One region of the Aliikangiella maris genome, then DNA from elsewhere that is predicted to be linked to it. Evidence: riboswitches for the same ligand, from Rfam matches in the RefSeq annotation. Region 1 holds a riboswitch; each other region holds the start of a gene.
What was found. Region 1 has a riboswitch for cobalamin ahead of ABVT42_RS15820 (ribonucleoside-diphosphate reductase subunit alpha). Riboswitches for the same ligand answer to the same signal wherever they lie in the genome.

Region 1 (8,373 bases):
CGAAGTATTAATTAAAGAAGAACATGATATTTCTGATCAGACGGCAGATTTTTCTAAACGTAGTCACGATATTTATGAGCGAATGCTGGGTTCAATCAATACCATTAAATCTTCGTGTGATTCTTTAGCCAGTGAATTTATAGAAGTCTCTGAACAAATGAATCACATCTATAAAACCCTGGATGAACTCAACAGTATTACCGAGCAAACCAACTTACTTGCATTAAATGCAGCCATTGAAGCGGCCAGAGCTGGCAACATTGGCCGAGGCTTTGCCGTGGTTGCCGACGAAGTGAGAGCGCTATCGAAACGTTCTCAGTCATTTAATATGGATATTGCCAATCAAATTGGCAAAATCAAGCAATCAATTAGCGGTGTATCACACAAAATAGAAGATCTCTCACAAATAGACATGGCACAAAGCCTCGCTGACAGAAAGGAAATTGACGGTATGTGGGAGGGAATGCAACAGATTGTGAATCAAGCCGGAACCGATAGTGAAGACATTAATCGAATCGCAGAATCGATTAGCCAGCATGTACAAAGTGGCGTTGCATCATTGCAGTTTGACGATATGTCACAACAAGTCATGCAACATTTGAAACATCGACTAACTATTTTAAATTCATTCACTTCTCAAGCAAAAACATTGGTTTCACAAGGACTCGACAGTGAGCGAATTGATGCTCTCAAAGCGTTGATTGACAAAAAAATAAAAAAACTGGAAAACCTAGATGGCTCCGTAAAACAAAGAAATATGGAAATTGGAAAAATTGAACTATTTTAGCCTTAAATTGTTTTATATCTTCTTCTTGCCAGCCAGCTCTAATTATTTTTTCTCCAATCAACTTGCTATTTTTACACGATTAATATCAGGTAACTTTCCTAGCCAAATTTGATAAGCATGTGCAGCCTGCCCCAACAACATGCCAAGACCATCAGCAAATCTTAAACATCCTGACTGTTTGGCAAATGCGTAAAAAGCTTGAGCTCGAGCGGCATAGTTTAAGTCATAGCAAAAAGTGTTAGCGTCAATACATGCAGCCACTGGCGCAAGTAACGATGCATTAAATTCACTAATTGTACTAATTACCCCATCAAATTTTTCAATCTCAGAAAATGCTTGAATGTTACCGACACTCTGCAATCGCTCAACCAAGCGTGTAACTTTATCCTGACTACGATTAAGCAGTCTGATTTCTGCACCGGATTTTAATAAAGAGACTAGAATGGACTGACTTGCACCACCAGCCCCAATAACCAATAACTTCTTTCGCTCAACTGCAAACCCATGTTGTTCTAAATCGAGTAATACCCCTTGTCCATCTGTCGTATGTCCAACTAATTGTCCAGCGGTATTTTTATAAAGTGTATTAACAGACTGTGCCAATCGCGCTTCATCGGTTAATTGGTCAACCAGCGGAATTACATGTTGTTTATGTGGCAATGTTACATTTAATCCAACTCCGCCCTGGGTAAAAAAATTTTCAATAAAGCTTGTTAAGTTTTCAGCTTCAACCAGATATTTTTGATAGTCAATGACATGCCCAAACTGCTCGGCAAACTGTTGGTGAATTTGTGGAGAAAGGCTGTGTTTAATAGGATTACCAATCACTCCAAGTAAAATTTTATTTGACATAGATTGTATTTATAACTGGCTCAATTTTAGCACATAATATTACACCCATTGAGCCAATAATAAAAACACTTTTCTTTAATGTGAATTTATTCCGCTGCTAAACATAAAGGCATCACTCCCAAGATAATGCAGCACCGGTTTGATATTCAGTTACTCGAGTTTCGAAAAAATTTTTTTCTTTACGCGTATTTGCTTGCTCATCTAACCATGCAAGACGATTTTTTGCACCAGGAAAAGGAGCAGAAATATTCAGCTGCTTTGCCCGACGATTAGCAATAAAGCGAAAATGCTCAATATGATCATTAGCAGAGTAACCTAATATAGGCTCCGGCAAGATATAGTTAGCATAATCGATTTCGGCCGCCTCGCATTGTGACCACATTTTCGACAAGCGACTTTCATCAAAGATAATATTTTCTTCTTTAACAATTTCATTAACCACACGAATACCAAATGCACAGTGCAAAACTTCATCTCGCATAATATATTGAAGTTGTTCGGCCGTTGCGGTCATTAATCCACGACGCTGTAAGGCAAAGATTGGACTAAAACCATTGTAAAACCAGCAACCTTCAAATACACCAGCAAAAAATAGATACGAATAGACAAAGTCTTCAAGATTATCACGAACACTTAAATCACTATCAAATTTTAAAACACTATCTAAATATTCATTCGCTAACTGAATTTTTTGATAAATCTGTGGAACAACCCGATATCGATTGTATATTTCATTTTGCTCTATTCCAATTGACTCAATGCAATGTTGATAAGTCCAGGTATGTAGTGCTTCTTCATAAACTTGTCTAGCCTGATAAATTTGCAATTCTGGGGCAGTCATTTTTTCCATAACGGCTAACCCAATATTGCGCATGGCTAAAATATCTGAAGTGGTTAAATAAGCTAGCACATTTTCATATAAGTGTTTTTCTTCAATAGTTAATTTATGGTGATAGTCTTGAACGTCTTTTGTCATATTAATATCAAGCGGGGTCCAGTGGTTTTTATTTGCATTCAAGAAAAAATTCCACGCCCAAGGATACTTGAAAGGGGCTAATTGATTAATATCCCCTTGGCCATTGACTATTTTTTTATCACCAACGGAGACTGCTTGTGGTTGTTTTTTTTCTGATACCGTTTCGCTAACAATATTATTTGATATAACATCATCCGCTGTATCACGGGCATTTAAATTATCATCTTGCATTTGCAAAACATTTTGATTCAGTTGAAACCCGGCAATGGGATCATCCCAGTTTAACATGTTAATTCTCCTTTATAAGTTATTGGCAAGCTTCACAATCGGGTTCAAGAATAGAACAGACTGCACTGGTTACAACTTGAGACTTAGTATGACGCTTATCAATCGATGTTTTCTCAATTTGGGTCGCGCCGAGTGAACGTAAATAATAGGTCGTTTTAAGACCCCGTACCCAAGCCAGTTTATAAAGTTGATCCAGTTTTTTACCTGATGCTTCGGCTAAATATAAATTTAGGCTTTGTGCCTGATCGAGCCATTTTTGTCGACGCGAAGCGGCTTCAATTAACCATCGCGAGTCAATTTCAAATGCGGTAGCAAATAAGCTTTTTACTTCATCGGGTATCCGCTCAATTGACTGTAGTGAACCGTCAAAGTATTTTAAGTCATTCACCATGACCGAATCCCAAATTTTTAACGCTTTGAGTGCTTTAACCAGGTATGGATTGGTCAAGCTAAATTCGCCTGACAAATTCGATTTCACATACAAGTTTTGATACGTGGGCTCAATAGACTGAGACACTCCACAAATATTTGAAATGGTTGCTGTAGGTGCGATTGCCAAACAATTACTGTTACGCATTCCTTGCATCTGTATTTTTTTTCTCAGTGAGTCCCAGTTGAGTGTTGTAGATGTATCTTGATCAAAATAATTACCACGCTCGGCTTGTAGATTTTTAATCGAATCAATAGGTAAAACTCCCTGACTCCACAATGAGCCTTGATAAGTAGCATAAGCACCACGCTCAACAGCTAAATCACTAGATGCTTCTATCGCTAAATAACTAATTATTTCCATCGAAGCATCGGCAAAGTCAACCGCTTGTTGACTGGCATAAGCAAGATTCTTTTGAAACAATGCATCTTGAAAGCCCATGATTCCTAATCCGACGGGCCGATGTTTAAGATTAGATACTCTAGCTTGTGGAACGCTATAGAAATTGTAATCAATAACATTATCTAACATTCGCATTGCAGTTCGAATGGTCTTTTTCAGCTTTTCAATATTTAGCTCACCATGGTCAATGTGTTGTGCCAAATTGACTGAACCTAAATTACAGACTGCAATTTCCTGTTCATTCGTATGTAGAGTGATTTCGGTACAAAGATTAGAACTATGTACTACACCAACATGCTGGTTAGTGTATCGTATATTGCATGGGTCTTTAAAAGTCATCCAAGGATGACCCGTTTCAAAAAGCATTCCCAACATTTTGCGCCACAGATCAACGGCCTTTATTGTTTTGACATTTTTTAATTGACCAGTTTCTGCTTGCCGTTCATAACCTAAATAAGCATCACGAAATTCTTTACCAAATTTTTCATGTAAATCGGGCACTTCATCAGGAGAAAATAATGTCCAGTCACCTTCCTCAACGACTCTTTCCATAAATAAATCAGGTATCCAGTTAGCCGTATTCATATCATGTGCACGTCGTCGATCATCGCCAGTGTTTTTTCTTAAATCGAGAAAATCTTCAATATCGATGTGCCAACTTTCTAAGTAAGCACATACCGCACCTTTTCGTTTCCCACCTTGATTTACAGCTATTGCGCTATCATTGGCAACTTTTAAAAATGGAATTACACCTTGTGATCGGCCATTTGTACCATTGATCAATGCATTCATCCCTCTAACTTGCGTCCAATCATTACCCAGCCCTCCCGCATACTTAGACAACAAGGCATTATCGCGAAGTGCACTATAAATATCGGATAAATCATCAGGCACTGAGGTGAGATAACAGGAAGAAAGCTGAGGTCTTAATGTCCCCGAATTAAACAGTGTTGGCGTTGAACTCATAAAATCAAAAGCGCTTAACAACTGGTAAAATTCGATCGCTTTACTTTCTCGATCAATTTCATTAATTGCTAATCCCATAGCAACTCGCATAAAAAAAGCCTGAGGTAACTCAAGACGCACACTCGCAGAGTGAATAAAATATCGGTCATATAGTGTTTGCAAACCAAGATAACTAAACAGTAAATCTCTTTCTGGTTGCAATGCGTCGGCAAGCTTTTTTAAGTCGAAGCGGGTCAATTCTTCATCTAATAGTTTTAGCTTGGCAGCTTGCTGAATATAGCTTGCAAAATAATTTCTATAACTCTCTGGCTCCACTAATGTACCGGTTAACTTTTTAACATCAAACGGTAATAAATCTAGTCCTTTTAAATCCATTAACCCAAGCCCATTATGTGCTTGAGTGTAGAGCTGTGCGAGCAGTAATCTAGCCGCCACCTGACTATAATTTGGCTCTTGATCAATCAAGTTTCGTGCTGCCAGTAACAACAACTGATAGAGATCTTTTAAATGAATACCTTCATAAAGACTTTCTGCCGTTTGTTTTAATATTGGCTCAGCACTGACATCCGTCATATTGTGAACAGCCCAATTAACCAAATGACAAACGTTTTCCCAATTAATGGGCTGTTGCTGTCCATCTAGACCAATGACGTGTACGACAGGAATAGTGGATATATTTTCTGCTGTTAAATCATTCCCCCGCTTTTTCGCATGTGCTTCGCGATAAAGCACATAAGCACGCGCAACTTTATGCTCACCAGATCGCATTAGCGCTAATTCAACCTGATCTTGAATGTCCTCAATATGAAGTACACCATTGGCAGGAATACGCCGAATCAATGCGCTATAGACTTCTTTTCCGAGTGATTCGACAATTTGGTGAATACGTTTGGAGACAACCGCTTCTTTACCTTCAACAGCTAAAAATGCCTTGGTCATTGCAACAATAATTTTTTGTCGGTCAAATGGTGTTTTTTGACCATTGCGCCGAATCACTGTATAAGAAACATCATCTTGCCGTTGATTGGTACTATGAGTGGGCGACAGAAAAGTCGCCTTATTATCTTGACTGACAACGTTTTCTTTATTAGCTAAGTGCGCGGTTAATTCAGTTTGTTTATCTGAATCACATTCCGCAGTTTGTTCGAGCATATATTCCTCACTTGAATGAATGCTCGCGTTTGTAAGTTTGTAAAGATTCTGATCGCAGCTTTTATTAAACAGTTTTCTGCTAAACGGTCTTGCTTAAAATACGCTTATTTAAGATGCTTTTATTTTTAAACTACCTTGTTTTAAATTAACTAGCTTTTCTAAATAAGTTTTTAGCCGTCTCTGTCTAAACGATCTTTAGAACAACTTCAAACCAACCTTGACGCGAGGCAGTAGAGTACATGACAGGTAATCGGACTAAAAGTATGACGGACTTTTCTCATAAAAAATCGATCAACTTATCACCGTTGCGCGACAGTGTTGGAATTTCACCAACTTCCCCTGTTTCGTTAGTCAAACCGACTTCAACACTATATATATGAATCAATTTAACTTAGAACACAATATAGTGTGTTTCGTTTATTTGTACAAGCATCTTGCAAAAATATTTGTGGCGGGTTGATGTCGGCATTATTTAGCTATTGGCTAAAAATACAAGTTTTACTTACTTTTTAGTCAGCTTTACTCTTAAAATTAGTCAAACTCACTAAAAACTCTATAAATCGACCCAAATTCATATGAAATTGAGTTATTTTTATTGGCACGATTTCTGCTTTTACTGTCGATTTAGGAAAAGAGTTGTTGAATTGTTTTCCACTGTAATAATGATAAATTTTTGGAGGTTTTCTTTATGAAATATTTTGCTCATCTATTAGCCAGTTTATTTTTAATTTCTTCGTTATCAGGATGTATTATTGTTGGTGAACGCTATGATGATGACGGCCACCATTCCAGTTGGGAAGAAAGACAACGAGAAAACCGACAAATTATCAGTCAGCTCCCTATGCAATCGAGTCGAAAGTCAGTTTTAGATCAATTAGGTGCGCCCGAGTTTTCAGAAGCTTATACCAAAGGCAATGATGAGTATCGAATATTGTACTACCGCACTCAGCGCAAACATGACGACGGTGACACCACTATTGATGAAACCACACCACTGGTTTTTAAAAACGATCAATTACTTGGTTGGGGTGAACAAATTTTAAAATCAGTAAGTAATCTTTAGAAAGCTTTCACTGAATAGTTGTTTTCAGCCAGCAAATGAGATACAGAATTTATTATCGACAATCATTATGGTTAACGCTCAAGTAGGTTGACCATAGTGACTTTTATATTATGTTATTTGTCAATTAAGTACTTTTTCATAATCGCGAAACTCAAGTAAAATATTTTTTGTACACGCTATAACTTTTTGCTACTTGCATTCACTCAACGAAACCGATTAACTCAGCGGATTACGCTTTTGTATCAGCAATTGAAAATCCAGTATGCAGAATAATCCCGCATTTCGCCGCTTGCTTCTAATCGCCAGTATTGCCATGCTCTCAATGAGTATTGTACCGGTGCTTATTCGTTGGACTTCTGCCAATGAAATAACCATAGGTCTGATTCGCCTATCAATTGGCGCACTAGGCATTGGCATCATATTACTGTTCCAACAGCAAAAGATCAGGCTAAAGACCAAGGAAATAATGTGGTTAATTTTACTCGGGGTCATTTTTGCTGCTCATTGGCTAACTTACTTTACCGGTATAAAACAGGCTGGTGCATCGTTGGCTTCAATTGGTGTCGCAACTTTTGGCGTCCATTTGCTGATACTCGATTTTATTATTAACCGCCAGAAACTCAATATTACTGACATTTTCGCAATTGTCTTATCTTTTACCGGTATGTTAATTACCTCGCCACCAGAAAGTCTCGCGCCAACGCAATCCAATGGATTTATTTTTGCCATTATCAGTGGCTTTTTATACGCCTGCTTGCCGTTAATTAATCGGAAAATTCCACACTTAAAAACCAACATTCGCGCATTCGCGCAATTTTTTGTCGCCTTGATTATATTCCTCTTGTTGCTGCCAAAAGCTGACTTTAACTTATCCAGTGCAGACTGGTTAAGTTTAGCCGTATTAGGGATAGTCAGTACATTGCTTGCACATACCTTATGGATAAAAGCCAGTACAGAACTGCCAACGAATATCACTGCCATTATTTATTATGCTTATGTACCAATTGCAGTGGTGTTAAGTTTTGTCTTTTTAAACGAGCCATTAACCAGTAATAAAATAATTGGGGCAGGATTAATAATAGGCGCTAATATTTTAATCGTTTTACTACATAAACCTGGCGTTAAACGATAATTTTTGAACTGACTTGGTGAACTGATTAAACGTTAATTGGCAAACAACTAATACAAAACAGATTTAATGTTTAACTGGTTTGATAATTAGTGATGCTCGGGCATTTTGGCATCACGAAATCGTTTGGACTTAATGATTTTTTGGTAGTGTTTAATTCTTTCTTTGGCTTCAACCAATTCGGTCGATGAAAGTTGCTGTTCGAGTTGCTGTACAATAACACCAGTTTTTGTATTGATATGTTTAGCCACTGGACTGGTGTTGGTTGATGCAAGAAAAAACCACACATAAGATTCAAGAATATCTTTTTTAAATCCAAGTCCTTGGT
Region 2 (8,373 bases), on a different contig from region 1:
GTCATCAATTCATGTCCATCACCGTCATAGCCAGAAATTAACCAAGGATGAGACTGGCGTCGTAAATTTAAATGTAGGGTGCCTCCAATCGCACCACTTCCATAATAGGTTGATGCCGGCCCTTGAGTGATTTCAATACCACTGAGTAATCCCGGATCAATAAACGAAGCAGCGATACCAGCGCGTCGTTCCGAAGTAATTTGCATCCCCTCAACAAATACCTGAATGCGTTGTCTGGCCATACCCCGAATGCTTAGTGTCTGAAAAAGTCCAGGCTGTCCATTAACCGCAAGCCCAGGCTCAGCAAGCGCCATTTCAACCATAGATGAAGGTAAGCTGATGGTCTCATCCAAGGTAACTAACTGGGTATTTAATATACTTTGCTGCTGATGGCGCGAGGAAATAATCTGTATGACATTGTCGGGTTTTGAAACTTGATTAGACAGTTGCAAATCAAATTCTGGGGGCTGACTCAGTCTAGACTGACTTTGTTTAGCGTCATTTTGTTCAATTTGGCTTTGTTCAATTTGGCTTTGTTGAATTTGGCTTTGCTTAAATTGATCAGGTAGTGTCTCAATATCCGATGTGCTTAATGCTTGCCCACTCACGAGCAAACTACTAGAAAGAAAAATAACATTGAAGCTAGAACGAATAGAATTTAAACAACATTTACTGGTATGAAATGCGCTTATCAATACACCAGAATTTATCACATTTACCTCGTATGTATGACCACAATCGGCAGCGCTAAATAAAGACACCGACCGATTGACAGGACTAACTAAACTAACTGATGTTTTGTCTAAATTAAACCGGCTCACGCATTTATTTGCAGGTATTATTTACCTATTTTATTAACATTGACTTTAAAATATATACAGTCTATTTCTAAATATACTTCTAACATTTATCTCACAAATCAACTTTTCTCACATTTAACTTAATCATCACCTTGATTCAATCAAACAAAAACTTCGTCGATATATTGTCAAAAACTAAACTACTGGCGGCTAAAAGCAGTTCTGCTATAATCCTGCGTCTAAGAAATCCCCATTTTTACACTGTATAAGAATACAGCAAATTGGGCTCTGGGCAGATTATGCTTGATTTTTTAGACTACCCTTAAAGTTTTACAAATAAAGAGGACAGTTTGATATGAGTCTTGCTGACAAAGTATTGGCCGTTAATAATGATTTACCAATCCGAACTGATGCGCCGATCCACAGTGGTAAAGTTCGCTCTGTATACTGGTTAACAGAAGATAACAGTCGTCGACTAATTGAACAACGAAATTATGATGTCGCACCAGACGCACCACTTGCCATCATGGTGATTAGTGATCGAATTTCTGCATTTGATTGTATCTGGCACGGTGAAGGCGGCTTGAACGGTGTACCTGGAAAAGGTGCAGCGCTAAATGCTATTTCAAATCACTGGTTTAGTTTGTTTAAGCAAAATGGTTTAGCAGACAGCCATATTCTAGAAATTCCGCATCCATTTGTCTGGATTGTACAAAAAGCTAAACCACTTATGATTGAAGCAATCGCAAGACAATACATCACAGGTTCTATGTGGCGAGCTTACGCCAAAGGCGAACGTGAGTTTTGCGGAATAAAAATTGCGAATGATCTGCAAAAAGACCAGAAACTGCCTGAATTACTCATCACCCCCTCCACCAAAGGTATTTTAGAGGGTATTCCGGGTGTTCCCGCCCAGGATGATGTCAATATTACTCGTCAAAATATCGAAGATAATTACCAGGCATTTAATTTCTCTAAGCCTGCTGATATTGATTTATATGAAAAACTATTAAAAGAAGGTTTTGATGTTATCAGCGATGAGTTAGCTAAAATCGATCAAGTATTTGTCGATACCAAATTTGAATTTGGGTATGTTAACGACAAAAACGGTAATGAAAAGTTGATTTATATGGACGAAGTAGGCACGCCTGATTCATCACGAATTTGGGATGGCCCTTCTCAACGTGAAGGAAAAATCGTTGAAAAATCAAAAGAAAACTTCAGACAGTTTTTACTTAATCATTTCCCTGACCCAGATATTTTACTCAATAAAGATCGTATGGCCGAACGCAGTGCTTTAGCCAAAGAAAATGCACTGCCAGAATCAGCGATTATGGATGTTTCTAATACCTATTTAGATATTGCCGAAAAAATTATCGGTAAAAAATTAACCTTATCAGAAAATCCTCGAGCTGAAATTATTCAGATCTTGCGTGACGAATTCGATTTAATCGCCGAATAATCACTCTTTGGCTCCTTAAAGCATTCACTTTAGGGAGCCATACATCATTGTTTATCTTGTCAAACAATAATAGCGACTAGTCTTATTAACATTAATTAAAGTTTTATCATTCCGTCATAAATCTCTATTGACTCTGCATTCAATCCACTCTATTGTCGATTTATTCATTTGATTACCAGAAATAAGGTAGAGAAATGCCTAATCAGCTTGAACAACTTAAAAGCATGACAACTGTTGTTGCAGATACAGGTGACTTTAATGCCATTGCAGATTTCGCCCCAGAAGACGCAACCACTAATCCTTCGTTACTATTAAAAGCCGCCGTTCTACCAGATTATGATGAAACGGTAAACGCAGCTATTCAGTATGCCAAGCAACAGTCTACTGAAAAATCACAGCAAATTATCGAAGCTGCTGATTATTTAAGTGTTTTAATCGGCCAAAAAATTCTTTCACTCATACCGGGAAAAGTTTCCACTGAAGTAGACGCAAGACTCTCTTTTAACACCGAACAAACGGTAGAGAAAGCGCAGAAACTGATCGAACTTTATGACACACTTGGAATTGATAAGTCGAGAATATTAATTAAGATTGCCTCAACCTGGGAAGGAATTCGTGCTGCTGAAATTTTAGAAAAACAAGGTATTCACTGTAACTTAACTTTGCTATTTAGTTTTGCTCAGGCCAGAGCCTGCGCTGAAGCGGGTGTCTATTTAATTTCACCATTTGTTGGACGAATACTTGATTGGTACAAAAAAGCGACCGGCAAATCAGACTATAGTGCAACAGAAGATCCAGGCGTTAAGTCAGTTACACAAATCTACCAATATTATAAGCAAATGAATTACCCAACTATTGTTATGGGTGCCAGTTTTCGTAATATTGGTGAGATATTAGCGTTAGCCGGGTGTGATAGACTTACCATTAGCCCTGCGCTTATGAACGAGTTGACCACCAGTAATGCCGCTGTCGTACGCCAATTAACCCCTAAGACTGAGCATCAAAATAGACCAGCACAACTGTCAGAAAGTGAGTTTCGTTGGTTAATGAATGAAGATGCAATGGCAACAGAAAAAACCGCAGAAGGGATTCGGCAATTTGCAGCAGATCAAATCAAACTAGAAGCATTAATTGCCGAAAAGCTCTAACCGAATAATTAAAAAAATTAATCCAATAATTGACTTATCGATAAATTTTTTTTGAATAGTGAGCATTATTACTCAAAGATGTTCGGCAAACCGTCAATCAGTTAACAGACGAGTTTGCCAACAATTTTCTATTAATAATTTTCTATTAATAATATTTATTCTATTATGCCTGCTCAGTAAAATGAGAGTGGATACACAACCATTGACCATTCTCTTTGACAAAAATGCGGGTTGATTTTCCTCTTGAAGTAAAGCGTTGATTATTCATATACCCTGAGTCACTCCAATAGTAGGTAATCCATGCAGTATCACCACGAATAATTACTTCAGGATGGTGCATCATCGTGCGTACATTTTTGGCTCTTTTCAAATAATCTCCAATATCAACTTTCTCATTACTTTTACCTTTACGCAAATAGGCATCTCCTTCACCAAATAGCGTATAGTCTTTATGAAAATACTTTATATAGTTATCAAGATCTCCTTGTTCGACGGCTTTCCACATCGAAAAAATATTATCAATGATAATTTGCTTATCATTTTCATACTGATTATTTTTAGAAAAAACTGACGATGAAAAAAATAAAAAAAAGAAAACCAAGCCTAAAAATTGCGTTAATTTTGCCACGTTATTATCCCGTTATTTTAAAGTCAATTTAACTATCATATTGCAGAAAGCAACAAAATAACAGACGTAATTATTGTAATTAAATAGCAACGTTTGTGGTTTAAGCAGGAAAAATTGTTGCCTCATCTCCCGTTTTCCAAGGTTGATATTTTGACATAACCGAAGTAAATATTGGTGATTTTAAAATATCAAACAGCCATTGGTTCAATTTTACATATTGACTATCTTTAAACCAATCAATGTTGACATAAGCAAACTGTCTGATAAAAGGCGCTATCATTATATCGGCTAAAGAAAGTTGGTCATCTATAATATATGCATGTTGTGCTAAGCTATTTTCGAGTTTTATCAAGAACACTTCAGCCTGTTGTCGATAAAAGCTTTCGGATGCCTCAGGAAAGCGTACTGCATACTTATATTTATCTAGCCAAGATTTAAACACGGTATCGTTTTGTTCAATCCACTGTTGTATTTTATTTTGTTGTTTTTGAGATTTTGAATAAAACAACGACTCATCTTTGACTTGTTGTAAAGCCCACAGAATAATCTGGTAACTTTCATCGATTACTTCACCACTCCCCAATAGCAAAACAGGAACGGTGCCTTTGGGTGAAACAGCCATCATTTGTGGTGGTTTGTTTTTTAACACAACCTCTCGCAGCTCAACTGGTATGTGGCAATAAAATAAAACCATACGTGTTCGTATTGCATAAGGGCAACGACGAAATGAGTATAAAACAGGGAGTTGCTCCATATAGCGAATCAATTATTTTATTATTGTTGATTAGTTATTATAAATAGTAATTTTCTGTGTTGTCAGATAAAGCCTGAAAATGCAAGGTATACCAGCTTTTAGAATAAAACAATGACAGTTAAGATAATTAATAAAAACACTGCGAGCATTGATTTTAAACAAACCATAAAATCATCAAATTGGTTCATTATGATTCTCCTGATTTAATAGAGAAACACGAGCCCCCCATGCAGCAAAAATCAAACGGTTGTAAAATAATTGAGCGAGTAAAAAAACTCGTTCAATATAATTACTCGTTCAATCAAACTCAAAGCTCATATTGTTAAAGTAAATATAACGCTTGAGTTTTAATACAGCATTACTACAGGACACCCCGCCTGAAAAATAAGTTAGCCAAAGGCCGGTCTCCGGACTTAGAATCGTTCAATAAAAATACATGATGATTTATTAGCAAAAATGCCCTATTCTCTTAAAAAGAGCAATCTAGGGAGGTTAAGCCTTGCAATAATTTACAAGTATTTCCTGTAATCACCTGTTATCTATTGAATAGATTACATCACCGTTGCGGGGACAGTGCTGGATTTAACACCAGCTTCCCGATTATCTGTGTCATTTGAGTAACTGTTTAGCCAAAACAATTTAGCCAATTACCATGCAGCCAAAAACTAACAACTATATATCGCAATTAAAGTATTTGATGACTTTAATACGCACCTTTAATTAGTGTTAGTTAAATCTACGTCTATTAGAATTCAATCTATTTAAAGTTCAACAAATCAAATCCAGCCGCTTGACTTACCTAGCTCAATTTTACCTAGCTTGACTTAATTTTACTTGAGTAAAATCCATCTAATACTCAATGACACTAGCACCTGAGACTGATTCTTATTTTACCATACACTATGTGTCGTAAAAATAACAAAACCCGAAATATTCAACGGTAGTACCAGTAAAAATTACCAAATTTACTTTTAAGTACCGCACAAAATTAGAACTTGTATAAGTTAACCAATCCTCTAAAATGGGTATTTTTACCATACTCAAGTCATAAATATTCAACATTGATTAATACTGGAGTTTGCAATGAAAAACCGACAATATCTGCACTTTCTTTTCATCTGTTTTCTATTGGTAACACCAGAGACTTATGCCGATGATTTACAAAAAGCAAACAAGGCATACGAGCAACAAGAATATGAAACAGCATTTGAACTTTATACATTGCTTGCTGAACAAGGCAATGTGACAGCACAGGCCAAATTGGGCCTAATGTATTATTGGGGTTGGGGAACAAATCCAAGCAATTCGTTAACCTATCAATGGTCTTTAAAGGCAGCCAAGCAAAATGAACCGCTAGCACAGCAAACAATGGGCTTTTTGTACGAAGAAGGAATTTTTGTAAACCAGAATACACGCCGTGCGGCGGAGTGGTATCAACAGTCTGCGGCGCAAAACCACTATCCCGCTATGGCACGTCTAGCAAATATTTATTATCAAGGAAAAGACATCCCTAAAAATCTCAAACTAGCTCTAAAATACGCCAAACAAGCCGCTGAAGCTAACAATGCTTTTGCTCAATATATGTTAGGCGTAATATACCAAAGCGATATGCAGAATTATCAAAAAGCCCAACAATGGTTTTTAAAATCAATAAAAAATGGTTATGCCGACGCGGCTAATGCACTAGGTATTTTATACAACAATGGCCTGGGCCAGGCTAAAGACAGAAAGCGTGCTTATTATTGGTTTAAAATTGCTGACGAAAGAGGCTCGAAAGAAGGTCTAACCAATCGCTTAAATATAAGAGTTGATTTAGAACATGAAGATATATTAAGACTGGAACAGGAAGCTCACGAATGGCTGAAAAAAAATCCAATTGAAAAGACAGCAAAAATTTAAAACTAAAAAAGAGAGAATCAGCAAGCTTTAATTTTGTGATGTAGCTTGATTCAGTGTTTTGATAATATTTTTTTATACCTCTAGTGTTTGACAACTATGCTTTATTTTAGCAACTGAATCGATTAATGCTTTTCGATTCAGTTGTATTTAATTGCTGCAATCCTTCCGATAACTATTGAAAAAGTAAAATAACCGTAAAATTAATTATCGTAACTTCTCAGCGAACTAAAAAATAACCCTGCACCACCAGCCATCAATACAATTAATACAATCATATCAAACGCGCTCATTGGTGCCAGTGTCATACGGATATTAACGATAATGCCAACAATAAGAGCAATCAGACTAAATCCTGATAAAACCCAACCTAATGGATTTTTACTATTCCAAAAAATCATAACAATACCAATAATAAACGGAATAAAAATCATCCCGCCGGTAATACCGTAGCCATTCCCAACAGCGTATAAGTGTGTACCAAACCCAAATCCGTGTGAAAATGCTCCAGTTGTCACAATCACTTTGGATAAAAACAAATAGGTCCCTACACACATCATTAGTAAACCACTTAAATATCGACCAACACCACCAGTTGTTCCGCCTGCCCCTTTTGGTTTTTCCACTTCTTGCTACCTTTGTCGTCTATTGATCTGCTAAATTAATCAGTTTATTTGTTACTGCGGCTTTAATGGCAATTTTATCATCTGGATCGATGCCAAACTCATCACCCAACTTTTGATAATCTTCGTTAGTTAATGTTACTGTTAATCTCGGTCTAACCTTTTTCTGCTTAAAATCCAGACCTAGAATTTTACGAATATAGTCAGATGGTTTGAGTTTATTTTCGGCAGATTCAGTTTGAATAAAATGATAAATTGACTCACTCACATCAAAAGCAACCTGAGTAGCTTTGGCAGCTTCAGCTTGTTTATCCCATTTTTGATTAATTTTCGTCACTTTAAACTTTTCCAAACAATGACTGAATATCGGCAATAGGTCTTGATATACCTAAAAAGACTTCAGTTGTTCCGTCTTCCCATACTTCAATTGAAACAAAAAATTTATCATCTTTAGAGCTTAAAGTAACCCCTTCGAATGGCTCGGCATCTTTTTCTTCATAAGATGGCATAGCGTTTTTTCTAAAATCCCGCCGATAAAAATAACCTTTATACCAACCACCTTGTTGAAAATAACTGGGGGCTATCCAACGTTCATAACCAGCAGTATCTCCAATAACCTCTATCGTTTCTCGACAAACATCTTCATCAAACACCTGACTGAATGTGTCGATATCAAATAAGTGTTCAACTTCATCACGTTCTATGGGTAAAGTAAAATTAATATACTTTTCACCATCATCATCTTCAATTGTCATATGAACGGCAAAACTGTCATCCCCTTTTAGGACAAACTCAGTTTCCCTTTCGCGTTGGTATTCATAGGTATTAATCGCAGAAACCTGAAAAGTCTTACCGCGTACTTGCTCGGGTAAACCAAAAGAGTCTACCATTTCCAGCATATCATCAATTTGTAATTGTGCTGGATCACTCAGTGCTCGTGTCTCAGACTTATCTTTTCCAAACCATTTACTGAACATATTTATTCTCAGATTAAGTGCAGGTGAGTCACCTCACCCGCCAGATAGTAATTACTTGTTTTTAAGTCTTGCTAAAATATCATTC
Region 3 (8,373 bases), on a different contig from region 1:
GGGTGCACAAACATCCATAAAGGCTTCATCAATAATCAGCCAGCCTTGTTTTTGCGCCAATTGCTGTGCCAACTGATGAATGAACGACGGTTGATATAATTCTCCCGTTGGATTATTTGGGTTTATGACAACCACAATATCACCCGTCTTTATTTGTGTATTCAAAGGTAGTTGTTGGTATTCAATAATACTCGCTTGCTGCTTTTGCCAACAATATCGATGCTCACGATAACCCGAGGCAGGAATCCACACTCGCAACGGTTGCTTACCGTCAAGCACTGAGTTGAAAGTTAAATCAGTCTGTATAATTTTAGGTAAACACTGAATAATACTTTGCGAACCGTGACTAATCAGCACATTATCCGCTCGATAATAGCTTTGTGCCAGTTGCAGCAGCTGCTCACTGACATGAGGTAACTTTTGCCAATATTCGACAGGAACTTCTGGCACCGGATAGCTAATTGGACTAATACCGGTTGATAAATCCAGCCAACCTTGGTCATCCAGTCCAAATTTTGCTGCCACTTGGCTCAACTGACCTCCATGAACAACAGGTAGCGTAATTTCTTTCATAGACTCACTTACAAACGGACTTACTTAAAAACAGACTTACTAAAAAATAACTGATTACATTATTTAGCATAAAAACAATGATTTGATAGGCACTATCTGGCAGCTATCCATTCTATCATGCCAATAATTGCTATCCCGCTAACGAAAAGCATAAAGGCGCGATTGACCAAGCTAACCGCACGCACAATGTGTTGAGCGGTTGGTGGCTCCCCTTCGCCGAGCTCAACCGAAACAAACCATTGTTGTTCGTACTGCGCCTTTCCACCCAGTTTTATCTGAAGCACAAACGCACCTATGGCCATCACCCAACCACCATTTAAACTTTTATATTGACGACTTTGATAAAGTGCTGTTTTTAACATTTGCCATCCCAAGGGAGGATGCCAGGATTGGCTCAACCAATACAAAACACCGGTCACTTTTGCCGACAGCCATCCTAACCAGTCATCAGATTTTGCTGCCAGCCAACCAAAGTGAGTAAATCGTGCGTTTTTATAACCCCACATGGCATCTAAAGTATTGACCAGACGATGTAAAACCACCAAAGGCGCACCACCAATCATGTACCAAAATAAAGTGGCAATTACCGCATCATGACCATTTTCTAAAACCGATTCAACCGTGGCACGATTGATTTGAGACTCATCCATGCTATCAGTACGCCGACTCACTATCATTTGTACAGCTTGGCGAGCTGATTGAATATCCCCCGTTGTTAAAGGCTGATAAATTGCGTATGCATGCTGCCGTAGACTCTGATTACCCAGACAAATATAAACGAGAAATAAATCGCACCATACGACCATATTAGGCCACCCTAACCAATGGTTTTGCCACCACCAAAGACCTAGAGGTAAAGGCAAAACCATCACTCCCCATGCCAGTGCGCCAAACAAGCGACTAGTTTGTACAGAAAATAAGTTTTTATTCAGTTGCCGCTCAAGTCGTGCAGCAAGATTGCCAAAGCCGACTAATGGGTGAAATCGTCCCGGTTCACCAAACAAACGGTCGATCGCATATGCACCGATTAAAACCAGGCTTGTTAATAACCAATCATTCAAGTTGAAGCTCGCTTTTATTCAACCAAAACTTGAAGCTCATCAAGTTCAGCATGATAATACAATGGAAAAGTTTTTCCATTACCATACTGGCTATAAGCATCAACCTGACCTTGTACGCTTAACAGAGAAAGTAAACAACGAATTGCATCTCCATGTGTAATCACTAACAGGCAACCCTCTACAGGCAATTCGTTAGATTGCAATTGATTAGACAATCTTCGATTAGATAAAGGCAGATGACTTTTTATACCATTCAATTGCGTTCTTGCAATGTTGAGTAACGCTTGTTGAATTCTTTGCGCACAAGCAATTCCAGTTTCTCCATCAGGCGGTCCCTGATGATTAACCTTGTAAAAAACATCTGTAAAATATTTTTCACTTTTTAATTCCGAAAAATACTCAGCCTGCCACAAACCGAAATCCCGCTCAACTAATTGAGCATCAAGTTGTCGTTCAACATTAAGAACTTTTTCACAGATCTGTGCGGTATGTTCAGCCCGTTTTAGCGGAGATGAAATAATTAACTTTACCTGAGCTGTTTTTAATTTTTCTGCCAGCGAATGGGCTTGCAAAATCCCTTCATCCGTCAATGGGCTATCGAGCCGTCCTTGAAGTTTCTTAAGTTTATTCCATTGAGTTTCGCCGTGGCGCGCAAGAATGATTTTCACAATAAACCTTTCAGCGGTATTACCGGTTTTAATTTGATTAGATTTAACATCCCCTAGAACCCTACCAACTATCAAATTGGCAAGGCTCTAAGTTTAAAGCACAAACAAAAAGCAAAAACGATCAGCAATAATCACTAATTCGTTTGATAGCTCACAGTAAAATAAAACTCGCGTTCAACCGGATAATATCCCGATACCTGAGTAGGCGCTTCATCTAATGCATCATTGACTTTTAACTGGAATTTCCAATTAGTATTCAATTCATAAGCAACCCCTAAATTCAGGCGAACATAGCTGTCAAGCATCATCGGACTATAGGTCTGGAAATCATTATCAGGACGTTCGCCAACATATTGAATTTGTGCAAACCAATCCAACTGTTGCTCAGCATAACTCAACTGATAACCCGCCTGTTCTTTAGCTCGTCTTAATAATTGTTGCTTGGTAGTGGTATTTTCTGCTTTTGTGTGACTGGCAGTCAATTGATGTGACCAATTCCCGTGTGTTAATTTATAGGTCAAATCAACACCAGAAATTTCAGCTTCCCCAACATTTTGTGGTGTCCACGCGCCTTCACTATCGGGTGTCCACTGAATCAAATTTTCAATTTCTGACTCATAAACACTAACCGTTAAGCGTCCACCGAAAATATCGCCTTTATATACCAGTTCGATATTGTCAGATAGCTCAAAATTCAATTCAGGATTACCCCCGTAAGGATAATATAAATCATTAAAAGTAGGCGCTTTAAAGCCTTCGGCGTAATTGATGCTAAGCAAATGGTTATCGGCGATGCGAAAACCGATGCCAAAATTCACACTGGTTTCACTATTAACTCGCTGAATATCATCATAACGTACCGCTAAATCAGCCAACCATAGCTCACCAATATAGTTAAAGCCTATTTGCGCACTTTTCGACTCTCGCTGTTTTAACGCATAGTCACTGGTTGTATGCCGAATATCATCTAATAGCCATTCAATACCGCCGCTAAATGAAAACTCTTGATTGATCTGATGGCGGGTTAAATAGTTATATTGTTCACGGCGTGTTTCATAGTTACCAGCAGTAGCTCGCGTTACCCCATTACCAACCGAGTAAAATCTATCTCGATTAACCGACCAGGCCAATTGATGATTCCATTCGTTAGTATGATAAAGATATCTTAAATTCCAAAAATGATTTTTATAATGCGATTGATTCCCCAAATAACTGGTATCAAAATCATATTGGCCTTTATCAACCTGCGCAACCCAATCAAATGTGTGATGCTCACTTTTTTGATAACTACCGCGCATTGCAATTGAATCGTTTTTAAAACCGTCATCATCATTTTCATCATCAATACGCACATCAAAGCCATCTGATTTTTTGTGGCTGTAAGTCACGGTGTTATTAAGCGTCTCATCACCAAAACCTAGTGCAACATCAACTTCGGCTGAGTCATTACTCCCCATAGTAACACCTATACGGGATTCACTCGATAAATAGCGACGAGTAAATATTTGAATGACACCACCAATTGCATCACTTCCCCAAATGGCCGCGCGCGGACCTTTGACAATTTCAACCCGTTCGACTTGTGCCATTGGTATATTAGAAATTGATTTTTCGCCCAAGGTGGCAGAACCGACACGTACGCCATCAATTAATACCAGCACTTGATTTGAATTGGCTCCACGCACAAATAAAGATGAATCTTGGGCATGTCCCCCTTTTTGAACCGAATCAAGTCCAGATACATTAACCAATAAATCAATTAACGAGCGAGGTTGAATTTTTTCGATATCAGCACGAGTAATAATTTCAACATCAGTTAAAGTGTCATTAATATCTTGCTGGATTCGATTGGCAGTAACAACGATTTTTTCATCCTGTGATTGACTCTCTACAGCGTCATCAGCAATTGTTGCTAGACTCCCGGAAGATGCGATTGCCAGAACGGTTGCTCGCAGTAAAAATTGTTTTTTCATTCTCTGTTTACCCGTATAACAGTAACGCCCGCCGCGCTACTTAAAAATTTGAGGTTTATTCCTCACCCTAAAAAATGGATTAAGCTTGTATCGGGCTTAGCTAAAAATTTAATCGGTCGAGCATCACTCTACCTCAACTCAATTTTCAAACATTACCGTTGCGGGGGCAGCGTCAGAATCTCACTGACTTCCGAAGATGGCTATCGTTCGATAAGCCGCTTAATCAACCAAAAATTCCTTTTACTTAATCATTCTATCCTTGTGACACTAAATGTTGATAATAATTAAACATTTAACGACAATTCTTTTCATTTTCAATAACCTTTTTATTTTTAAATAGGCGAGATACCCATCAACTAACGAGCCTGATCAATGGCATGACATAGCTGGGCTAAGCCTTCAACAGCCCGCGGCCCGAAACGGTGCAGTAAATCACCATCAATCACCGTGAAATGATCATTTTTAATCGCCTGTATATTCTTCCAGTTTTGCCAAATTTGTTTTTTAGCGCCCACATTTCCAGAGTGATGAGGGACAATAATCACTTCAGGGTCTCGAGCTAAAATACTTTCAAAATCAATTACCGGATATTCATTTTCAGCATCTGAAAAAACATTTTGACCATGACAATCTTCAAGCAACGACTCAACCCAGCTTCCCGGGCCAACGGTACGTAGAGGGTCATGCCAAAGCTGATAAAAAACTTTAACCGGTCTTTTTTCAGCATATTTTTCCGTAATTTGCTGATATTGTTTTTTTATTTTATTGATGACTTGGGCAGCCTGTTGCTGATGACCAATTTTTTCACCCAATAATTTCATATCAATGAAAATGCCATCTATTTGCTTAGGGTGCGTATAAAAAATATTAAATCCGAGCGATGCCAGTTTTCTTAAATCACTTAATTTGTTTCCGCCTTTCCAGGCAATAATCAAATCAGGTTTTAGCTTTACCACTTGCTCAATTTGTACTCCGGCATAACTACCAATACGCAAAATATTTTGCGCTGCCTTTGGATAGTCGGCATATTCAACCGTACCGACTATCTTGTCACCAGCACCTATGGCAAATAACATTTCAACTGAATGTGGTGAAAGCGCAATAATTCGTTCAACCTTTTTGGGTGAAGACTGATTCAACGCTTGCTCGCCAGCTTTCTCGTGTACCTTATCAGAAAGGCTTTTGGATTCTCCATGACAGGAAATTGAAACAACCCCAACACAGTATAAAAAACATGCAAACCCAAATCGTTTAAGACTCACCAGTCGACTCCTTTACGCGCTTTTATACCCGCTTTAAAAGCATGCTTTTCTTCTTTAATTTCACTGACGGTATCAGCCATATCTCTTAATTCACGAATCGCGCCTCGACCGGTTACAATCACTGACTGATTTTCTGGACGATTTTTTAATGCCGATAAAACCTCTTCTTTATCTAGATAGTCATAACCGAGCATATAAGTTAACTCATCAAGTAATACCAAGTGATATTGCGGATCGGCTAAAAACGCTTTTGCTTGTTGCCAAACGCGGGTTGCCGCTTCAATATCGCCAGCCCTATCTTGTGTGTTCCAGGTAAACCCCGTTCCCATCACCGCAAATGGCACACCATATTGCTCAAGTAAATTACGCTCACCACTTTCCCACTTACCTTTAATAAACTGCACAACCGCTGCTTTATAACCATGCCCAACACAACGAACAACAGTGCCAAATCCCGAAGTTGATTTACCTTTACCATTGCCGGTAATGACCAATAAAAGCCCTTTTTCAATTTGTGCTTGAGCAACTCGGGCATCAACTTTTTCTTTCATTTTTTGGGATTTAATTTTATGCTTTTCTTGTGCATCCATTAGTTATTTCTCTTAAGTTAATTTAAATTGGTTTAATTCAATCTGGTTTATTTCAGTAAGGTTTGAAAATTCGATTAACGTTTATTTGACATTGCAATTTGCAAAATAGCCTCAATATTTAAATGCGCTTCAAATACATCCGCCAATCGATCTAATTCGGACTCTCTGACATCTTGCCAGTCTTCACAGACAATCTGTTGTTCGGCTGCCCAATACAAAATGCTTTGCAGACTATCTTTCTTCTCAAACAGTCCATGTAAATAGGTTCCCATAATTTGTTTATCTTCACTAATAACACCATCGGTATAGGTTTCACCATGATATTCAGCAACTTTGGCAAAGGGTCTATTTAATGCAGGCCCCCGCGATACACCACAATGAATTTCATACCCTGAAACTGGCGCAGAATGATTTAAATTCATATTACCTTGAACTTGTTTGAGTTGCTTGTGCGGCATTAATGTCGTCGAAAATGCCAATAAATTCAATCCAGGAGTTGACCCGGCTTGACTTTCAATACCATCCGGATCGTTAATTGACTGACCTAACATTTGAAAGCCTCCACAAATTCCCAGCAGTTTACCACCATAACGCAAATGTTTTTTTATTTCGGTTTCCCAACCTTGTTCACGCAAATAACTTAAATCATTTCTAACACTTTTGCTGCCGGGTAAAATAATCAAATCAGCGCCCATTAAAGACTGACCTGCAGGCACAAATTCAAATTGGATTTTAGGGTGCCATTTTAATGGCTCAAAATCAGTATGATTGCTGATTCGTGGAATAACCGGTACTTTTACTTTTAGTTGGCTATCTTCAGTCACTGACTCCACATCAATGGCATCCTCGGCATCCAGTTTCAAAGATTGCAGATAAGGCAGCACACCGAATAAAGTTTTGTGTGTGTAATTTTCTAACCAATCTAAACCACTTTGCAGTAACGACAAACGCCCACGAAATTTATTAATAATAAAGCCCTTAATACGTGCTTGCTCTGATGCAGACAGCAAGTTAACAGTACCCGTTAAGTGGGCAAATACGCCCCCTCTGTCAATGTCACTAATTAAAATAACTGGACAATCAACCGCCTCAGCAAATCCCATATTGGCAATATCATTTTGGCGTAAATTAATTTCGGCAGGACTACCCGCGCCTTCAACTAAAACAACATCATATTGTTGCAGTAGCTTTTGGTATGACTGTAAAACTTTGGCAAACGCCAGTTGTTTGATATCACCAAAAGTATTGGCATCAAGTTGTGAAACGGCTTTACCATGAATGATTACTTGCGACTTCATATCACTACTTGGCTTTAATAAAACCGGATTAAAGTCAGTCGATAAAGGTAATCCACAGGCAATGGCCTGTAATGCTTGCGCTCGACCTATTTCTCCACCACAAGGGGTGACCGCACTATTTAGTGCCATATTTTGAGGCTTAAATGGTGCAACATTAATTCCGTGTCGTTTAAAGACTCGGCATAAACCAGCCACACAAATACTTTTTCCGGCATCAGATGTAGTCCCCTGAATCATCAGGCTTCTGCCGTTAAATACATCGCTCATTTATTGATTCCAAACCTGATTAATTAACCTAATAAAACTTTAAGGCAGCCCGACACATTCGTAATGTCGCTCATGACTGGTGGGTATTTCAGGAACTTCGCGACGATAATTCATTAACATGATTTGCGGAATTATTTTTTTATCATGATAAAAACGAATATGGGTAATACTGCCATAATCTAACGCAAATCGTTTAAACTGGATGCCTGATTCATAATCAATATTCAAACACCAGGCAATGAGTGTTCGAATAACGCCTGCATGAGTAAATACCAGAATATTTTTTCCCATATGAGTGAGTAACATTTTTTCCATCACTCGCTCAACACGATGGCAAAAATCCCACAAAGGCTCACCTTTTGGCGGCATAAATTTCGCTGGTTGATTAAAAAAATTATTCAACTCATCAGGATAATTTTCATATAAAAAATCGTAGGTTTCACCATCCCAGTCACCAAAAAAACATTCTTTCCAACGAGCATCAATTTCTAAAGCAACTTTATTTTTTTTAGCATAACGCTGAGCAAAATCAGCACAGCGAATCAGCGGACTGGAAATGACAAGATCAATGCCAGAAATCGGTTTAATATTCGTTTCCATTTGCGCCCAGCCTAACTGATTGAGTGGTGAGTCAGTAAATCCCAGTAGTGTTTTTTTCAGCACTGGTTCACCATGACGAAC
Region 4 (8,373 bases), on a different contig from region 1:
ACACGCCGTATGGCACTTTAATTTTAGGAGAAGAGTGGTCTGGTGAAGGTCGTGTGATCGAAGTACTAAATCCAATGGCGCATCCTGATGATATTGAAATTCGTGAAAAACAATCTTTTGCCAATGTTTCGCAAGAAGGAATTCGATTTGGTAAAAAGCAAAAAAATGTTGTTTACTATGTTGATGAAGATCGTTCTGGTGCAATCTATAAATTAGTGGCGGATGATCGCGAATTTAATTCGGGACAAACATTTGTATTAGCCGTTAATGATTTTGATGGGGTTTCTTCAGAAAACTACAATAGTGCCAATAATGCCAATGCAACGCGTACCGGTGACGCGCGCTGGATACCGTTAACTGATCGCCAGGGTAAGCCATTAACTCAACAAAATCCTTTTGAAAATGCAGCTTCTTTCCGTGCTGGTCGTCTTGCTGCTGATGAAGTCGGTGCAACGCCTTACGGTCGACCAGAAGATGTTGAAGTCGGCATATTAGGCAACGGTCGCGAAGTACTTTATTTTACTGCGACTTCAGAGCAAGCGGTTTATTCGGTAGAAATGTTGCGCGGTAATCGAGCCGTTGTTCGAGTATTTGCCAGTGAAACTGGGACACCTAAAAATGTTGGATTCCCGGCTACAACCGGAAAAATTAATTCGCCTGATAATTTAGCTCAAGATGCTTTTGGTAATATCTATATTATTGAAGATGCGCCAAATGGTAGCGATATTGGTGGTGATATCTGGTTTGTTCGTGATGCTAACAGTGATGGTGTCGCTGAATCGGTTGATCACTTTATGAGTATTCAGGTTAATGGTGCAGAAGCAACCGGGATGATTTTTAACCCTAAGCGTCCGACCGAATTTGTTGTATCAATTCAGCACCCAAGCAGCACGGATATTGAGAATAATCCAAATGGTAAAGGTGATGCACTTTGGTTGTTTAACATTGAAGATGTTGTACCACCAACTTGTGAGAAAAACTTCCGTTACAATCGTCATAGTTTTTATAATGGCCGCTTCATTCGCACTTGTTCAAGCGACTGGGACTTTAACTATGTTCGTAAATTAAAACGCCAAGCCCGACACGATCGATAAGCTTGACGGTTTAACGCTTTGTGTGAATGACTTCGGTTCTTTTTAAAGGATTGAAGTCATTTGAGTTGCTTTGATTAGAATGCGTATTTTTATTATTAAATCAGTTAAATGATAAGCAATAGATGATAAACAATAGATGATAAACAATAAGTGATAAGAAATAAGTAATAAGAAATAAGTGATAAGAAATAAGTGATAAGAAATAAGTCGATGCGTCGGAAAGCCTGTCAAAAAGAGATGCCGGATAGCTTCAGTGGCAAATCTAATGAACAGTGTTTAAATTTATCATGCAGTCGCACATGAAAATTGTGGGTAATGATTTTTTGTTAAGTGATATTTGTCGAAATTTGAATTCTCGCATGCTTTATTTTCAAAAGCGAAAGTTTTTCAAAAGTGAAGTTTTTCTAAAATAAATATGTTTAGTCATCACCAACCTGATTCAATTGCACTTAATTACTGAATGTGCGGTTTGGGTGAGTAGTCTGCCAATTGCCAAAAGCAAAGTCATGATTCTCTTTTTTATTAATGTTTTTATCTTTTTCTTCAGCAGCAACACTGTTGTCAAGACTAGGGGTAGTATTTAACTCTCCCAGTTTAGGTTTTTCTGTCGGCATATTCGGCTCCTGTTGCCAGTAAACATATGGAATGATTCAGTTTTAAACTTTTATTCTTCTTGATAAACAAACTAGAACAATAAAAACCAATCTCCTGCTTATATCGTAATTATGTGAATTGGTTCACCAAATGCTATCGTTCCTAATAGTTTTTAAGAATTGATTAAATTATAACCGGAAAAAGGTTAACACTATGTGACGTTTTCGTGAAAGACATAATAGACATAGTGAAAAAAGATCCAGCCCATGTTAAACCAAATTAATTGGTTCAAATCAAGCTATTTCAGTTTTTTAGTTGTGTGAATATTCACAACAAACAATAACAAATAGCGAAAAATTCAATAGCGATCTCAAGTCGAGCGTTTATCGCTTATTGAAATTTTATAAAATCGGCCCGATTTTTTATTTAACTGACCTAGTCAGGCTTAAAAACGTTAGCAAGCTGAAATTAACTTTAACTTCAGTGAGTCATTAACGAATTAATCAATAAAAATTTATTTTTAATCGTTGGTTTATTGGCTCTTATCATGATTGTTTATTCGGCTGTTTCGCAGATTGATTCTAAAAATTTCAGACTGCGAATGCCATACCATGAAAAAAGCTCGCCATCGACTAATGCACAGCTATAGCCAAGTTCAATTAATGACTCTTGATAACGATCAAAAGGAAAAGGCTCTGTAGAGAATAATAAAACGGTATCTTCTTTTGCCAATCGCCCCAGATCAATTTGTGGGTATTTATCGCTGAATGAAATTCGGTATTTTTTCAATCCACAAAAGTCCAGCACCGATTGAATAAAAGTATTTTCGCCAATAGCCATCCAAGGATTTTGCCAAATGAGATAAACCAGTCGTGTTTGCGTATCTGGCTTTTTCCACCATTGAATAACTCCTGGTAAAGTGATCATATTATTTGGGAGCGGACCATTTTGAGCAACTTGCTGCCAACGCTTTGCAATTGCCATGAGCGGTTGGCTTTCAATTCTTTCTGCTAAGCGTGTTAGTTCAGGGGCAACATCTTCGATGCAAGTAATGTGTAATGCAAAATAGTCGATTGGACAAGATTCTGCCATTTGTAAGGTATTTTCTTCTTTATCGAGAATTACCAAATCAGCAGATTGGTCGAGCGCATTTTGCCAATTAATATCTTTGGTACCGCCAACTTTGGCGATGTCGTTTACTTGTGGGCGAGGATGAATACAAAAACGCGATCGTCCCACCAGGTTGACTTGGCAGTCAATTAATGTTTCGGTAATTGAAGGTACAAGGCTAATAATTTTCATAAAATGGTCTGTTGGGTTCTCATTATTGAAAAGCATGACTCAAGTTAACTTGAAAGTAAGTTGTCGCTTAATTGTGACCTGAACTTGTGGCAAAAAATGCTGAGCTGCTCTCATAAAATTTAAAAAGGTGACAGAAAAAAAAACGCTGTGCCAATTTAGGTGTAAAATTAATCTAATTCATTTGTGTTAATCAGCCAATGCAAACGACTGTGCTTTGGTTTGTTATATTTCGTGTTTGCCATATTAAGGGGGTAACTGTTTAGACTTTCTTATTGATCATTAACCCTGCCAAGCAAACGTTTACAGATTTTTAAAGACAATGTCGGATTTTTATCGAAAGTCTTAATTTTACTAATGTTGTTTCGTGCTGATAAACATTGTTTTGGTAAAAACTGAGGGGCTTGCAAGGTAAGCCAAATAAGCTTGGTAAAAGCCAGACTAATTTTCAGATTATAAAAAATTTAAATGTTACCAACAAAGATTCTAGCAATTAATATATAATTCATCATTATAAAAAGTGTAAAATTGACAGTTAATTGAATATAAAAATTATTTTAATAGTTATTGAACATTTAAGAGAGTTATTATGGGAAATCGATTATCAAAGCTGGCCACCAAAACTGGTGACGATGGCACGACAGGTATCGGCAACAACGAACGCTTGACAAAAGACTCAGCGAGGATTGAGGCGATTGGCACAATTGATGAGCTCAATGCCGCTATTGGCATGACCTCTTCACAATTGACCGACGAGAAACTACAAGCGGCAATTAACGAAATTCAGCACCGCTTATTTGACTTGGGCGGTGAACTGGCAATGCCGGGCTACACGCTGGTTAAGGAAGAACACTTAAAGCAATTAGATGAGTGGCTGGATGATTTTAATGAGCAATTGCCACCACTGAAAGAGTTCGTATTACCTAAAGGCAATCTGGCTACAACTGCCTGCCATATGGCTCGTACAATATGCCGCCGTGCTGAGCGCAGAGTGGTGACTTTGACGCACACTGATGAAATTAATCCGTTATCACAAAAATATTTAAATCGATTATCTGATTTATTGTTTGTTTTTTGTCGACTTTTGGCCAGAGCAGACCATCAGACAGAAGAAATGTGGCAGTCGCGTCGCCTGCAGAAGACAACTAACAATGACTAGTCTGCATCAGGAGCCTACGAAAAAACCGAGTGTTGATGTTGTCATAAAGAACGATAAAAACTACGCTTATCTTTCCTATTGGGGAGTGGTCAGGTTGTTTGATCTGGTAGATAGTTTTTCTTTACTTCTCAGAGATCTTCGATTCAAGAAAAATATGGCCATCTGCTTCGATTTTACTGATGCTATGGTGGAATTAACACTCAATGATACAGAGATTTTTTATCATTTTATGTATGGTATGCAGCATAAACTTGGCAATAGTTATCGATTGGCATTTGTTTATGGTGACGATATGACAAAAATGCTGCTCGATTTTTATCGCTTATTTTTTGCCAGAACCAATATTGATATGCAGATTTACAGCCATCGATTTTTAGCGAAGTTATGGTTGGAAGAACCTGCCGAGACATCAACTGATACGACAATCGGTCCTTCGCCTGATACGCTTACTGAGCGAACATCTTTTGATCGTTCATCAATTGATCGTGCAATCGATAGTTCAATTCAACCTAAGGATAAGGAATAATCTCAAATCAATAAATTTTCAAGCAATTCTGTTATTGAGTAGACATTTTATCAAAACATTTTTTAATGTGGCTTGAATAAACTTGCTATTTCACCGGTTTTGGAAAACACTTAAATAACCCATTTCATTTTAGGGTATATCTAAGGGGATATCGTCTTCCGTAATGACAAGTGAACTACTCACCAATGATTTGTCTTATGCGACGCTTCATTTTAATCGAAGTGGCGGTTTCATTGATGTTATTTTTCACGGTGGTATTTCTCTCAAATTATTGTATGAAACCTTTAATCAAATTGTTGCACACCCGAACTTTCAGTTTAATATCAATGTTTGTTACGACTTTTCAAGGGCTTATCCTGAGATTGGTCTCACTGAAATCAGTCAGGTCATTCACTTTTTAAAACATAATCAAGATTTAAGAGGGGCTGACTATAAACAAGCATTGGTGGCGCAAGATACCTTGAACACTGCACTTTTATCAATCTACAAGGCTCAGATGTCTCAATCGCCAGTTGATATTGAAGTGTTTAGTAAAAAAACTGCGGCAATCCGCTGGCTAATCGAAGACCTTGACCGCCACTGAGTCGCTCATCTTTATTTCATTTCGATAATTTTTAGTATTACATCATGCTTTTCGGTTCTGGCGAGATTAGCTGTCAGAGCATGGCTATGCAACGAGATTATGGTATAATCCACAAGTTTTCGGTGCGCAATGCGCTTAAAGGGGAACGCAGTTTAAATCTGCGGCTGTACCCGCAACTGTATATTAGTTAAGCTTTTGCTTTAAAAGTAACGCTAAGCCACTGGTTTTTTTGTCCATTAAAGTGATATTTCAAGATAGTACTTTAAATAGACTAACCGGGAAGGCGAGTTTCTTTTATTTTGATTTAACACAAGCCTGACTGTCGTTAATTGGCAGCAAGTCGTTGTGAAAACTCTAAACTAATAAGCCAGGAGACCTGCCGAATACCTAACAGATAGCACTTCGAGCGGGTTACTCGTTGGTGAGGTCAATAAGCTCGATAGTTTTCACTTGTTCACCACACTCAAACACCTAGCGTAATTCCCTCGATAAAGTTCTGATTGATAACGAGCGGAATAACTAATGTGACATATCACGCCCAAAATGAATTACCCATGCTGCAAGTTGCACAACTTTGCTGGCAGGTTAAACAAAAATGTATTCTCGATAATCTGTCTTTCACCATTCAACCGGGTGAATTTGTGGGGTTAATTGGTCCTAATGGGGCAGGTAAATCGTCGTTGCTTCGCTGTTTGTATGGCAAACATCAAGCGACTAGTGGTTCAATTCAACTAAATGGACAACATATACAAGATTATTCCCGACGCGCACTAGCACAAAAAATTGCGGTAGTACTTCAAGAGCCAAGCGCCAGCTTTGAAATGAGCGTGATGGATGTAATTCGAATGGGGCTAACACCTAATAAGTCGCTGTTAGCATTTGATACACCAGAGGATCGTTATGCCATTCAATGTGCTGCTGAAAAGGTCGATTTACAGCACAAGATTACTCAGAATTTTAATTCACTTTCTGGTGGTGAAAAGCAACGCGCATTAATCGCGCGTGCGATTATTCAGTCAACCGACATACTTATTATGGATGAACCAACGAATCATTTAGATGTGCGTCATCAGGTTGAAGTACTTGAGTTAGCGCGTGAGTTAGGTATTACGGTAATCGTTAGTATTCATGACTTAAATTTGGCGGCAGCATTTTGTGACCGTTTAATTTTATTAAAAGACGGACAAATGATTGCACAGGGTTCGCCGGAAGCGGTGCTTACCGAACAGAGTTTAAAACAGGTCTTTGAGGTTGATGCTTGTGTTGATGTACACCCGTTTAATCAAAAATTACGTATCACTTTTGCCTTACGTAATACACCTTTGCCGCTACCCAAAACCTGTTCGACAATAGAAAAGCAAAAATCAGAAAGCCAGTCAACGCAAATTGAAAAACAACCAAATAAGCAACAGCAAACCACTAAAACATTACAGGCTGCTGGCAAATCACCTGTGATTGGTAAGCCTCAAGTAATGCATAAAATTAAATTTGGTCAAGTTGGTTTTGAATGATAGCTATTTTATTGAGGTGTGACAGATGTGATGAATGCGAACGCGATGAGTGATCTTAGCAATGAATGAAAAGAGTTTTGCCCAACCGGTAAACATCAATGCACAACAAATTGTGCACACCGAAATAAAACGGTATTCGCCGCAGTTTTTGGTCGTGCTAAGTGTATCATTAATTAGCCTAATAATTAGCATTATGCTGGCGACTGGAATCGGTAGTGTTCAGGTCAGTATGAGTGATATTTTTCAGACATTGTTTAGTTGCAATGATGATCTGGCAGTTTGCGCTGTGTCAGAGGTTAACCAAAAAATTATTTGGGAAATCCGATTGCCCCGAATTTTAATGGCGCTCTTAACTGGCGCCGGGCTCTCTATGTGCGGTGCCGTTTTGCAAGCTGTAACCCGAAATCCATTAGCCGATCCCTATTTGTTTGGCATATCAGCAGGATCTTCACTGGGTGCAGTGATTGTTATGGCAGGTATTTCCAGTGCTATTATTTCAATCACAATGGGGGCATTGATTGGCGGTATTTTTTCGGTGGCATTAATGCTGATTCTGGCAGGAAAATCGGCATTTAATGTTGAGCGATTGTTGCTGTCGGGAGTTGCTGTTTCATTTATGTTGAGCGCATTTACCAGTCTAATTCTTTACTATTCCGACCCAGATACCGCCGCTACCGTATTATTTTGGATGATGGGCAGTTTTTCTAATTCGCAGTGGTCCGAAATGTGGTTGCCTGTATCAATGCTACTCATTGGTGTTGCGTTTGTGTTTACATTCAGGCGCTGGCTGGCTGCTCTGCAGGCGGGCGATGAAAGTGCGTTAACTTTGGGCATTCCGGTTAGTCAGTTGCGTCTTGCAATGTTAATTGCTTGTGCGATGGTAACTGCTGTACTGGTCGCCCATGTTGGTGGTATAGGTTTTGTTGGATTAATGATTCCCCATATTTCGCGTTATATTGTTGGTGCACAAATTCATCGCGTATTAATGATGTCGTTAATACTCGGCGGAACCTTTATGATTTGGGTTGATGTGATTGCCCGTTCCGTATTGATGCATCAGGTCTTGCCTGTTGGTATTGTCACTTCAGCTGCTGGCAGTCTATTCTTTTTTGTGATCTTAAAACATCGTAGTCAGTCAGACAGCGTCGATTAGTTAGTCGAGACTTGCTTTTTTAAGCATGATTTTAAAGAGAAACTTTGAGATAAGTTTTTGTGAGAATTTTTTGTAAAAGCTTTTGGTGAGAGTGTATTGTGAAAGCTTATTGTTGGAACATTTTGAGAGTTATTTAATATGTTTGATATTTCTTCACTCGACAGTACTAATCGTCAATCAATTCAGCAGTTTATTGATAATAAAACAAAACCGTTAGGTGCGCTGGGTGAATTAGAAGCTTTGGCGGTCAAGCTGGCCATGATAACCGGCCCCAAGAAAATTCATTTACAGCAACCGGTAATGCTGGTTTTTGCGGGCGATCATGGTATCGCAGAAGAAGGAATCAGTATTGCGCCTTCGACAGTTACTGCGCAAATGGTACAAAATTTTTTAAGTGGCGGTGCTGCAATTAATTGTTTTTGCCAAAGCAGTCAAATGCAGTTGGAAATTATTG

Region 2: linked by a shared signal. The riboswitch ahead of ABVT42_RS07565 (glutathione S-transferase) and the one ahead of ABVT42_RS15820 (ribonucleoside-diphosphate reductase subunit alpha) in region 1 are both predicted to bind cobalamin.
Region 3: linked by a shared signal. The riboswitch ahead of ABVT42_RS14055 (TonB-dependent receptor domain-containing protein) and the one ahead of ABVT42_RS15820 (ribonucleoside-diphosphate reductase subunit alpha) in region 1 are both predicted to bind cobalamin.
Region 4: linked by a shared signal. The riboswitch ahead of ABVT42_RS14100 (ABC transporter ATP-binding protein) and the one ahead of ABVT42_RS15820 (ribonucleoside-diphosphate reductase subunit alpha) in region 1 are both predicted to bind cobalamin.

What each region holds. Positions count from the first base shown of each region.
Region 1 is NZ_JBFDAH010000019.1:45,715-54,087, forward strand. It holds gene ABVT42_RS15805 (methyl-accepting chemotaxis protein) at 1-787, shown strand, start outside; gene aroE (shikimate dehydrogenase) at 845-1,639, opposite strand; gene ABVT42_RS15815 (ribonucleotide-diphosphate reductase subunit beta) at 1,752-2,903, opposite strand; gene ABVT42_RS15820 (ribonucleoside-diphosphate reductase subunit alpha) at 2,923-5,853, opposite strand; cobalamin riboswitch at 6,078-6,241, opposite strand; gene ABVT42_RS15825 (DUF3192 domain-containing protein) at 6,542-6,916, shown strand; gene ABVT42_RS15830 (DMT family transporter) at 7,179-8,048, shown strand; gene ABVT42_RS15835 (tetratricopeptide repeat protein) at 8,135-8,373, opposite strand, start outside.
Region 2 is NZ_JBFDAH010000006.1:177,003-185,375, forward strand. It holds gene ABVT42_RS07545 (TonB-dependent receptor) at 1-713, opposite strand, end outside; gene ABVT42_RS07550 (phosphoribosylaminoimidazolesuccinocarboxamide synthase) at 1,156-2,262, shown strand; gene tal (transaldolase) at 2,457-3,410, shown strand; gene ABVT42_RS07560 (YybH family protein) at 3,574-4,038, opposite strand; gene ABVT42_RS07565 (glutathione S-transferase) at 4,139-4,792, opposite strand; cobalamin riboswitch at 5,174-5,434, opposite strand; gene ABVT42_RS07570 (tetratricopeptide repeat protein) at 5,876-6,691, shown strand; gene ABVT42_RS07575 (hypothetical protein) at 6,892-7,314, opposite strand; gene ABVT42_RS07580 (hypothetical protein) at 7,334-7,648, opposite strand; gene ABVT42_RS07585 (hypothetical protein) at 7,650-8,288, opposite strand; gene ABVT42_RS07590 (PspA/IM30 family protein) at 8,340-8,373, opposite strand, start outside.
Region 3 is NZ_JBFDAH010000015.1:54,332-62,704, forward strand. It holds gene ABVT42_RS14040 (threonine-phosphate decarboxylase) at 1-573, opposite strand, end outside; gene cbiB (adenosylcobinamide-phosphate synthase CbiB) at 666-1,634, opposite strand; gene ABVT42_RS14050 (histidine phosphatase family protein) at 1,649-2,302, opposite strand; gene ABVT42_RS14055 (TonB-dependent receptor domain-containing protein) at 2,437-4,275, opposite strand; cobalamin riboswitch at 4,341-4,513, opposite strand; gene ABVT42_RS14060 (cobalamin-binding protein) at 4,632-5,537, opposite strand; gene cobO (cob(I)yrinic acid a,c-diamide adenosyltransferase) at 5,534-6,127, opposite strand; gene ABVT42_RS14070 (cobyric acid synthase) at 6,202-7,692, opposite strand; gene ABVT42_RS14075 (histidine phosphatase family protein) at 7,732-8,373, opposite strand, start outside.
Region 4 is NZ_JBFDAH010000015.1:64,749-73,121, reverse strand. It holds gene ABVT42_RS14130 (alkaline phosphatase PhoX) at 1-1,094, shown strand, start outside; gene ABVT42_RS14125 (hypothetical protein) at 1,544-1,708, opposite strand; gene ABVT42_RS14120 (helical backbone metal receptor) at 2,244-2,990, opposite strand; gene ABVT42_RS14115 (cob(I)yrinic acid a,c-diamide adenosyltransferase) at 3,577-4,146, shown strand; gene ABVT42_RS14110 (hypothetical protein) at 4,139-4,672, shown strand; gene ABVT42_RS14105 (hypothetical protein) at 4,836-5,255, shown strand; cobalamin riboswitch at 5,359-5,653, shown strand; gene ABVT42_RS14100 (ABC transporter ATP-binding protein) at 5,780-6,766, shown strand; gene ABVT42_RS14095 (FecCD family ABC transporter permease) at 6,828-7,919, shown strand; gene cobT (nicotinate-nucleotide--dimethylbenzimidazole phosphoribosyltransferase) at 8,058-8,373, shown strand, end outside.